DNA from 2 places in the Edaphobacter acidisoli genome. Region 2 is predicted to be linked to the other one. Evidence: riboswitches for the same ligand, from Rfam matches in the RefSeq annotation. Region 2 holds a riboswitch; the other holds the start of a gene.

Region 1 (5,199 bases), on a different contig from region 2:
GTGACGTTCTCGAACGGTACAACAACAATTGGTACTGCGCCCATCGTCAACGGTGTAGCAACTATTACAGTGTCGAACCTGCCAATCGGTTCAAACCCAATTACAGCCTCAACACCTGGTGATGCCAACAATAATCCGGCCACTTCACCGGCTACGACAGTTACGGTGAACAAGGCTACGCCAACAGTCACTCTCACATCGTCGTCAAACCCGTCAACACCGGGTGCGCCGGTGACATTTACTGCGACGGTTTATCCGGGAGCGACCGCACCAGTCACTTTCTATGATGGCACAACTGCGATCGGTACAGGTGTCCCCAACGCAGCTGGCGTCGCCACTTTTACCACGTCGACTCTCAGCTCTGGTTCCCATTCAATTACAGCATCTTATCCTGGTGATTCGAACTATAGCCCGGCGACATCGCCAGTGCTCACACAAGTGGTAGGCAAAATCTCTTCGATGATTACTCTTACTGAGAGTAGCCCGGCAGAATTGCTTGGCACGAGCGTTACATTTACCGCAGTCGTCACGGCTCCTGTGCCAACACCAACTGGAACGGTCACCTTTATGGATGGGAACACAGTTCTTGGCACGGCTCCGCTCAGCACTAATGGTGGCGTTGTAGTTACACTGACCTCAGGTAACGCAGCCTATAGCACAAGCAGCCTTCTCACTGGCGACCACAAGATCACAGCGGTATATTCAGGGGACAACAGTTTCTCATCTAGCACGTCCGCTTCTGTGGACAATGTGGTCGAGGACTTTACTATCACAAATAGCGGATCGGCGAGCCAACAGATGCTTCCTGGAGCAAGCGGTACGTATAACTTCAACCTGTCACCCGTTGGTTCATCAACCTTCGTCGACAATGTCAGCCTGACGGTGACCGGCCTGCCTGAGGGGTCGACCTACACTCTGACACCTAGCTCCGCAGCGGCTGGCAGCGGGGAAGCGGCGTTGGTGCTGACAGTAAATACAAGCAGTTCTTTGACGGCAGAGAACCGTGCTCCTATGGGTGGACCAAACTCACATCATGACGTTCCGGTTGCCCTTGGAATTTTGGGGCTCGCCGGTTTGGGTACGATTCGTAAGTTGAGAAAGAAGCTGCCACGTCCATTGCTGGTGTTGCTTCTTATGATTGCAACACTACTGCCAGTCGCAGCTCTCAGTGGCTGTGCAGGCGGCTACTTCGCCTTCGATCCACACACATACACCGTTACCGTCACAGGTACTGAGGGATCGATTCAACATAGCGCGACCGCAACGCTGGTCGTACAGTAGGGAGAAAGATGATGCATCTGAAACGAATACTCCTGGTCGCGTTATTGCTGGCTCTGCCCTGTGTACTGCACGGACAAGCTATACCAAACGGGTCCGCAGTACAGGACATCGGTAGAATTGAAGTCGGGGCGAACTATAACTTTTTTCATGCCAACGCGCCTCCGGGACAGTGCGGATGCTTCAGCCTGAACGGCGGTAGCGGAACTTTTATCTATAACATGACCCCAGCGTGGAGTGCAGTGGCTGACATTATGGTGGCTCACGCGAATAACGTGAATAACTCGGGCCAGAATATTACTATTTTTAACTATCTCTTCGGCCCTCGGTATTCGGTGCGCCGGTATAATCGGTTCGTTCCGTATGCCGAAGTGATGCTCGGTGGTGCAAAGGAAGATGTGAATTTTCAGTTCACCATCAACCGTAACGCATTTGGTTTTCTCGGCGGTGGCGGAGTCACCACAACGTTGAAGCCAAGACTGGGTCTCACGATTATTCAGGCTGACTGGGTGCATACTCGCATTCCGAACGCTGTGAACGATCGTCAGAATGATATTCGTATCAGCACTGGTATTACCTACCGTTTTGGAGTGCACTAAACGGGGTTGCTTCGGCAGGCATTGCAGAGCATGCTCACGTGCTCTATTCGGAGATGCCATTAGTGCCACGCAGCCAATGCTTTGCATTGGCAGACTCAACATACTAGACTCGAAGTAGGTGGAAGAGTGGCCGAGTGGTTGATGGCTCCGGTCTTGAAAACCGGCATACCCGAAAGGGTATCGGGGGTTCGAATCCCTCCTCTTCCGCCAGTAGACTAGTAACGCGAGGAATGGCGGTCCGATGCGATGTCCTTAAAGTGTGTCGATTTGTAGCTGCCCCTCTACTCCGCTCAAGTAAACTACTCGCATGCAGGTCAAACCGCCCATTGGCGGTTTGTTAAACGGGAAGCTGGTGTAAATCCAGCGCTGTCCCGCAGCGGTGATGGGAACGAAACGTTGCATGGCGAAGGCCAGCGCACTGTCTCACTTGAGATGGGAAGCGGCAACAGAGTAGGACGTCCAAAGTCCGAAGACCGGCCTGCAGCCACCGCCGTGGAAGCGTTGATCGCTGACTATGGGTGCGCTTGAGGACACCGCTCTCGTGGATTGGATCGGTAGCCACTGCTAGTTCCTGCGCTATGCGTAGTGGATTTGCCTGCGCACAGGTGGTTCTTTCGTTTTGAGGAGAGAACCAAATGTTTGAAGGAAACTTATCGAAATCTATTGGAAAATTGAAAACCGCGAATCTGGGTTTTCCTAGGATGGGACGTCAACGTGAACTGAAGTTTGCTCTGGAAGCTTACTGGTCGGGAAAGCGTGTCGAGCAGGAATTGATGAGCACGGCTGCGCAATTGCGAAGAGAGCACTGGAAGCTGCAGCAAGTGGCTGGGCTCAACTCTATTCCATCGAATGATTTTTCTCTTTACGATCAGGTCCTTGATGCACTCGTCCTCGTAGGCGCAATACCTGAACGCTTTGGTAGTGGGCCCGTCACGCTGGAGCAGTACTTTCAGATGGCACGGAACAGTCCCGAACAGTCGGCGATGGAGATGACGAAGTGGTTTGACACGAATTACCACTACCTCGTTCCGGAGTGGAGTGAGGGCATTTCGTTCAACATCGACACAAGGAAGCTGCTCAACGAAGTGCACGAGGCACGCGATCTCGGAATTGAGACAAGGCCCGTACTGATTGGGCCATTGACGCTGCTCCTGCTTGGCAAGGGAGTCAATGGATTTGATCCAATGGCGCTATTGCCGAAGCTAACCACTGCCTACGTGCAGATATTACAAGTACTCGAAGCAGAAAATATCGAATGGGTTCAGGTCGACGAACCCATGCTTGTGACTGATCTCGATGCAAACGTTCAGAGTGCTTATCGGCAGGTTTATTCAGAGTTGAAAAGGGTTCCAGTCAAACTCATGCTGACTACCTATTTCGACACAATCGGCGATAATTTGCGAACAGCAATTGAACTTGACACTGCCGGTCTTCACATCGATGTAGTTCGTGCTCCTGAACAACTCGAAGAAACTCTGCAGGCATTGCAACCTGAGCAGGTGTTAAGTGTGGGTTGCGTCGAAGGGCGCAATATCTGGCTGACTGATTTCTTTTTGGCCACGCCGCTGTTACGTAAAGCCGTCCGCCAACTCGGCGCCGACCGAGTGATCGTTGCTCCGTCGTGCTCCTTGCTGCATGTCCCACACGATCTTCGCAGCGAAGCGGAGTTGTCACCACGCATCAAAAGTTGGCTGCGCTTTGCCGAAGAAAAGCTGGCAGAGATCTCCGCGCTGGCGAGTCGTGATGAGGTCGCATATCAAGCCAACGCCGCTGCACTTGCTGATCGCGCTTCCGCAGAGACAACTACCAATCCAAATGTCCGTGAGGCGTTAACAGCGCTTCGGCCTCAGGACTTCTTGCGTAGATCACCGTATCCGCAGCGGGCTATCGTCCAACGCAATGAGCTACAACTGCCGCTGTTGCCTACTACAACAATTGGCTCCTTTCCTCAGACTGCCGAAGTACGTAAGCACCGTGCCGCACACAAGCACGGACACGAGACTTCCGAACAGTATGAAGCTTTTCTGAAAGATGCCATTGCACAATGCATCCGCGAACAGGAGCGCATAGGCCTGGATGTGCTCGTGCATGGAGAGTTCGAGCGCAATGATATGGTCGAGTATTTTGCTGAATTTCTGGATGGCTTCGCCTTCACTGAGAGCGGCTGGGTACAGAGCTATGGTTCGCGCTGCGTGAAGCCGCCCATCATTTACGGCGACGTCTCCCGCCCGGCACCGATGACACTGAAGTGGACAAGCTATGCTCGCTCGCTTACATCGCGACCGCTCAAAGGAATGCTTACGGGACCGATCACCGTGCTACAGTGGTCGTTTGTTCGCAACGACATTTCCCGTCAGCTGACAGCGTGGCAGATAGCGCTTGCTCTGCGGGATGAGGTTCAGGATCTAGAAGTGGCTGGCATCCGTATCATCCAGGTAGATGAGCCGGCTTTACGCGAGGGATTGCCGCTTCGTTGTGCCGACTGGCCACATTATCTTGATTGGGCCGTCAAGGCATTCAAGCTGACCACCAGCAGCGTTGAAGATGAAACGCAGATTCACACACACATGTGCTACTGCGAGTTCGAAGATATCCTTCCCTCCATTGCCGCACTGGATGCTGACGTGATCTCGATGGAATCAGCCCGCTCTCGCATGGAACTGCTCGAAGCCTTCCAATCACACCAGTATCCCAACGAGATAGGTCCGGGCGTTTACGACATCCACTCTCCGCGAGTGCCATCGGCGGAAGAGATGCAGGAGCTGCTGTCTCTGGCTCTCGATGTACTCAAACCGGCGCAGGTCTGGGTAAATCCTGACTGCGGCTTGAAGACACGTGGTTGGCCCGAAACTGTGTCAGCACTGGAGAATATGTGCAAGGCAGCCGACAGGCTTCGAAATCAGATCGGAGCATAATAACGAGCCGAGCTGGAAGGGCAAAATCCGGCTCGGTCCTTACACCTGATATAGGTATATGCACATGAAGCGTGGTTCTCCGGATACTGAGTGCGAATGCGATAGATTGCAAATGATTACTATTTCGCGTATGACGCGGCGCTCTGTAATTGCTTAAACAGCTAAATAGAACGCGCCAGATCCGCTGAATTTTTACAGGCCATTGCTTGACAAAACCATCAGATCCTTTTAACTTGGCATTGTGATTCACCTTCTACATAACGCTTGTTGCTGCCCTCAGAACATTTCGTGTTCAGAGCGGGCTATCATGAGCGTACCCAGCTAGGGCTGGAGCATACCCATTAAAAAGCCCACTCGGTTATCAACCTGAGTGGGCTTTTGCTGGTATTGATATCTACTCCAATCTG
Region 2 (5,199 bases):
GCCTTCGGCCAGCTTCAGCTTCATCCGCATCTCCTCACTCCAAAGACCGCGCTCCTTCAGCTCCGAAACCAAATAACGATTGACCTGAATGAACTCTCCCGAAAGAGTCTCACGCTTGAAGAGGTTCGAAATCTGCGGCTCAATGCACTCATAGCATCCGGCAATCGAAGCAATCGTCGCCGTCGGCGCAATCGCAATCAGCAGCGAGTTGCGCACGCCGTGCGTGCGAATGCGCTCGCGCAGCACATCCCACAGCTTCTCGTCCGAAGGCTTCACTCCCCAGAGATCAAACTGAAGCTTACCCTCCGCAAGACGCGTCTCAGCAAACGCAGGATGAGGACCAGACTTCTCAGCTAACTCACACGAAGCGGCCAGCGCATGAAAGTAAATCTCCTCCTGAATGCGCGTCGAGAGCGCCAGCGCTTCAGGCGAATCAAACGCCAGCCGCAGCTGGAAAAAAACATCCTGCAATCCCATCACACCAAGCCCAACCGGACGCCACCGCGCATTGGCACTGGCCGCCTGCGGAATCGGATAGTAATTAATGTCGATCACACGATCGAGCATCGGCACAGCAGCCCGCACCGTCTGGGCCAGCTTATCGAAATCAAATGCACCATCCGTCACATGCCGCGCCAGATTGATCGACCCAAGATTGCACACAGCAGTCTCATCGCGCGAAGTCACCTCGGTGATCTCCGTGCACAGGTTCGACAGATGCACCACATTGCCGGGCTTGCCCGTCTGGTTGCACTTCAGGTTCGTCGCATCCTTGAAGGTCATCCAGCCATTGCCCGTCTCGGCAAGGCAACGCATCATCCGCGCATAAAGATCGCGTGCCTTCATCTGTCGCGCATAAAGCTTCTCCGCCTCGGCCTTTTCATACGCAACAGTAAATTCGTCACCAAACAAATCCGGCAGATGCGGCACGTCCTTCGGATCGAACAACGACCACATCTCATCGGCCTCAACACGCCGCATGAAGAGGTCAGGAATCCAGTTGGCAAGATTCAGGTTGTAAGTACGCCGCGCCAGATCGCCCGTATTCTCGCGCAGTTCCAGAAACGACTCAACATCCGCATGCCACGGCTCCAGATACACACAGCACGCGCCCTTGCGCTTGCCTCCCTGGTTCACCGCCGCAACCGAGCTGTCCAGCGTCCGCAGCCACGGCACAATCCCATTCGAAAGCCCATTCGTCGCGCGAATCAAAGACCCTTCCGAGCGCACCCGATGAAACGCCAACCCAATCCCTCCCGAGAACTTCGAGAGCAGCGCCACATCCTTGTACGAGTCGTAGATCGACTCCAGTGAATCCAGCGGCGAGTCATGCAGGTAGCACGAAGACATCTGCGCGTGCTTCGTACCGGAGTTGAACAACGTCGGAGAGCTCGGCAGATAATCGAGCGACCCAATCAGCCGATAGAAATCAATCGCTTCACTTGGCGTCCCCGCAAGTCCACAAGCCACACGCAGGAAAAAATACTGCGGCGTCTCAATCACCTTGCGCGACAGCGGATCGCGCAGCAGATACCGGTCATACACCGTGCGCAGGCCAAAGTACTCAAACCTGTCCGAGAGCTGCTCATCAATCGCATGGTTGAGCTTCCTCGCATGAACGCGCACAAACTCCGCCGTAGCCGGATTGATCACACCCTCGCGCTGCCCATGCTCAATCGACTGCGAGAACGAGTGCAGGTTCTGCCCCGCAACTTCTTTGATCACCGTCCCCAGCAGCAACCGCGCGGCGAGCTTCGAGTACTGCGGCTCCTCCGCAATCAGCGACGCCGCCGTATCGATCGAGATCGCATCCAGCTCGCGCGTCGTCGCGCCATCGTACAAGCCGCCAATCGTCTTGCTGGCCACGCGCATCGCATCCACATGCGACAACCCCGACGAGCATCGCTGCACCGCGCGAACAATTTTATTGACATCGACCGGCTCAAGCGCGCCATTGCGCTTGCGCACATGCATCGTCGGCATCTCTTCGTGAACTGGAAAGCCAGGCAGCACGCCCGACAGGCTGGACTGAGTAGTGGCCATCGAACCCTCCCTGCCGGCGAAGGGGGAAGAAGCAAACAGCAGCGCTCCTCAGCGGAGCGATAGCCACTGCCACTTCACCTCCCCTCGGAGGCGTAAGCGAATGTCTTCGTGGCAGGTCTTCGGACTCGCAGGCACCCTACTTGCTCCAGCTTCCCGGCCGTCAAGCCAGTGCTTCGAACAGAGCTTTCGTTCCTGCTCACCGCTGCGGGGCAGTTCCGGCTTCTCACCGGATTCCCTTTTCAGCCCAATCTCTCAATCAGGCCACCGCGAAGTAAAACCACTCTATCATGAGATTCAGAAACCGCAAGCCCCCATATCTTGCGGTATCTGTGCAAATCTCAACCCCAGCCAGATGAATCCAGTGGAAAGCTATTTGCGTCGACGAAATGCCAGCAATTTCATAGCACGACGCTCCGATCGCTGCGTCGTGCCGGGGATTTTGCTCGTCCGATGAGCACCGTCACGCCACATCGCGCCAATCAAGAATCACCTTGCCCGAGTTCCCCGACCGCATCGCATCAAACCCAGCCTCGTAGTCGCGCCAGTTCAGCCTGTGCGTAATCACAGCCGAAATATCAAGCCCGCTCTGCAGCATGACAGTCATCTTGTACCAGGTCTCATACATCTCGCGCCCATAAATCCCGCGCAGCGTCAGTTGATTGAAGATCACCTGGTTCCAGTTGATCGAAATATCCTGCGACGGAATCCCCAGCATGGCAATCTTCGCGCCATGGCTCATATTCGCCAGCATGTCGCGAAACGCCGCCGGATTGCCCGACATCTCCAACCCCACATCGAAGCCCTCATGCATCCCCAACTGTTCCTGCACCTGCTTCAGCGTAGTCGAGCGCGGATCGACTGCCCGCGTCACTCCCACCTTCTCCGCAAGCGCACGCCGATACTCATTCGGGTCCGAGATCACCGTATACCGCGCACCCGCGTGCTGCGCCACAGCCGCAGCCATAATCCCAATCGGCCCCGCTCCCGTCACCAGCACATCTTCGCCCAGCACCGGAAACGCCAACGCCGTATGCACAGCATTCCCCAGCGGATCAAAGATCGCCGCAATCTCATGCGAGATCCCCGGCGCATGCTGCCAGATATTCGACATCGGCACCACAACATACTCTGCAAAAGCCCCATTGCGATTCACGCCCACCCCAAGCGTGTGCGCGCAAAGGTGGCGCCGCCCGGCGAGACAATTCCGGCACCGCCCGCAGACAACGTGCCCCTCACCACTCACAAGCTGACCAATCGCAATATCGGTCACATTCGAGCCAACAGCCACAACCTCGCCGACAAACTCATGACCAATCGTCAGCCCCTGTTTGATCGTCGAGCGTGCCCAGGCATCCCAGTCGTAGATGTGCAGATCGGTGCCGCAGATGCCAGTAGCCAGCACACGAATCTTCACATCATTGATGCCCATCTCCGGCTCGGGCACATCCTCCAGCCACAAACCGCGCTCATCGCGGCTCTTCACCAACGCTTTCATTTGAGCCTTTCCCGCTGCACGTTTTCACAGACAGCATTCAAGGCTATTCCGTAACAAAACGAAAGTCAACGATACCAATGCCCTGATGAGCGCACTCTATAACCGTTCATGCAACGAAAGAGAGTCACCTTTCCCAGTTGTCATCCTTCCGCGCTCCGGGGTCCCCGGCGAGCTTGCTCGCTGGGGTGGGCAGCGGGAGGCCTGCTTTTCACCCCTCTGCGCAAGATTCACACCTGATGGAGTCACTTCCCAATGACCTCAACCATCTCCGAATCCGGCTTACTCCACGCCTTGTATCCAGTCGCAGTCAACTCCCCTTCCGTATCATTCCAATGCATCCGCGTCAGCTCGAACTTCCCCTGCTCATAGTCGTAAGTCGAACCATCATCCTGATACAACACCGCATCGCCATCCGCGCCGCTGTAGACCCGCACCTTCGCAATCGCCTGCTTCTCATTCGTGCTCTCCACCGGAGCACCCAGCGCCAGAATCGAGCCCGCCCGCACAAACACCGGAATCGTATCAATCGGTGCCGCCACCGTAACGCGCTGCCCTCCATGCACACGCTCGTTGGTCCAGAAGTTATACCAGTCCGTCCCCGCAGGCAGATAAACCGAGCGCGTCGTCGCGCCCTGCTCCGTCACCGGAGCCACCAACAACGCCGGCCCAAACATATACTCATCGCCGATGTTGGCCACCTTCGGGTCCTTCGGAAAATCCATAAACAACCCACGCATAAACGGCGCGCCCGTCTCATGCGCGTCATATCCAAGCGTGTAGATATACGGCATCAGCTCATACCTTAGCCGCAGATACTTCTCCAGAATCGGCTCCGCCTGCTTCCCATACGACCACACCTCGTTATGGTTGCGGCTGCCATGCGAGCGAAAGTTCGGCTGAAACGCGCCATACTCAAACCACCGCACATACAGCTCCGGATAGTCGTCGTAGTGCCCCACATTCTCCCGCGCATCGCTCGGATCAATCAACGGCGGATGCTCCGGCTTGTGATACGCAGGCAGATACTGCCACCCACCAATATCCGTGCTCCAGTAAGGCATCCCCGAGGCAACAAAATTAATCCCCGTAGGCACCTGCCGCCGCAGCGTGTCCCAGTTGGGAGAGATATCCGACGACCAGAAGATCGCCCCATTATGCTGCGCGCCCGTATAAGCATCCCTCGCCAGAATCAACGCCCGCGTCTTCAGGTCGCGGCGAAACCCGTCATAGATCGCCGCCGTATGAAACAGCGGATACACATTGAAGTACTCCGTTCCCGGCCCGATATGAAAGTAGCTCCCATTCGGAGGCAGGTCCGGCTCCGTCTCATCCGCCCAGATCGAATCGAACCCTTTACTCAGAATGTTGTCGCGAATCGTATCCCAATACCACTTCGCCGCATCCGGATTCGTCGTATCAATATCCGACCCCGCGCGATCATACGGCAGCCCATTCGTTGGCGTGCCATCGGCCAGGTGCATGAACCAGCCATTGTGCAGCAGCGTGTCGTAATAGCGCGACCCCGGCACAAACCGCGGCCACACGCTGATCATCGTGTGAAATCCCATCGCGTGCAGTTGCTTATTCATCGCCACCGGGTCAGGCCACTTCACCGGGTCCATATCCATCTGGCCCATCTTCGTGTAGTAGAACCAGTCCAC

Evidence for each region. Region 2 has a riboswitch for cobalamin ahead of IEX36_RS03365 (ribonucleoside-diphosphate reductase subunit alpha). Riboswitches for the same ligand answer to the same signal wherever they lie in the genome.
Region 1: another riboswitch for cobalamin. It lies ahead of metE (5-methyltetrahydropteroyltriglutamate--homocysteine S-methyltransferase); the one in region 2 lies ahead of IEX36_RS03365 (ribonucleoside-diphosphate reductase subunit alpha).

Annotation. Positions count from the first base shown of each region.
Region 1 is NZ_BMJB01000002.1:111,873-117,071, forward strand. It holds gene IEX36_RS13500 (Ig-like domain repeat protein) at 1-1,281, shown strand, start outside; gene IEX36_RS13505 (outer membrane beta-barrel protein) at 1,290-1,877, shown strand; tRNA gene IEX36_RS13510 (tRNA-Ser) at 1,998-2,087, shown strand; cobalamin riboswitch at 2,172-2,373, shown strand; gene metE (5-methyltetrahydropteroyltriglutamate--homocysteine S-methyltransferase) at 2,513-4,792, shown strand.
Region 2 is NZ_BMJB01000001.1:829,474-834,672, reverse strand. It holds gene IEX36_RS03365 (ribonucleoside-diphosphate reductase subunit alpha) at 1-2,043, opposite strand, end outside; cobalamin riboswitch at 2,137-2,327, opposite strand; gene tdh (L-threonine 3-dehydrogenase) at 2,504-3,538, opposite strand; gene IEX36_RS03355 (glycoside hydrolase family 31 protein) at 3,781-5,199, opposite strand, start outside.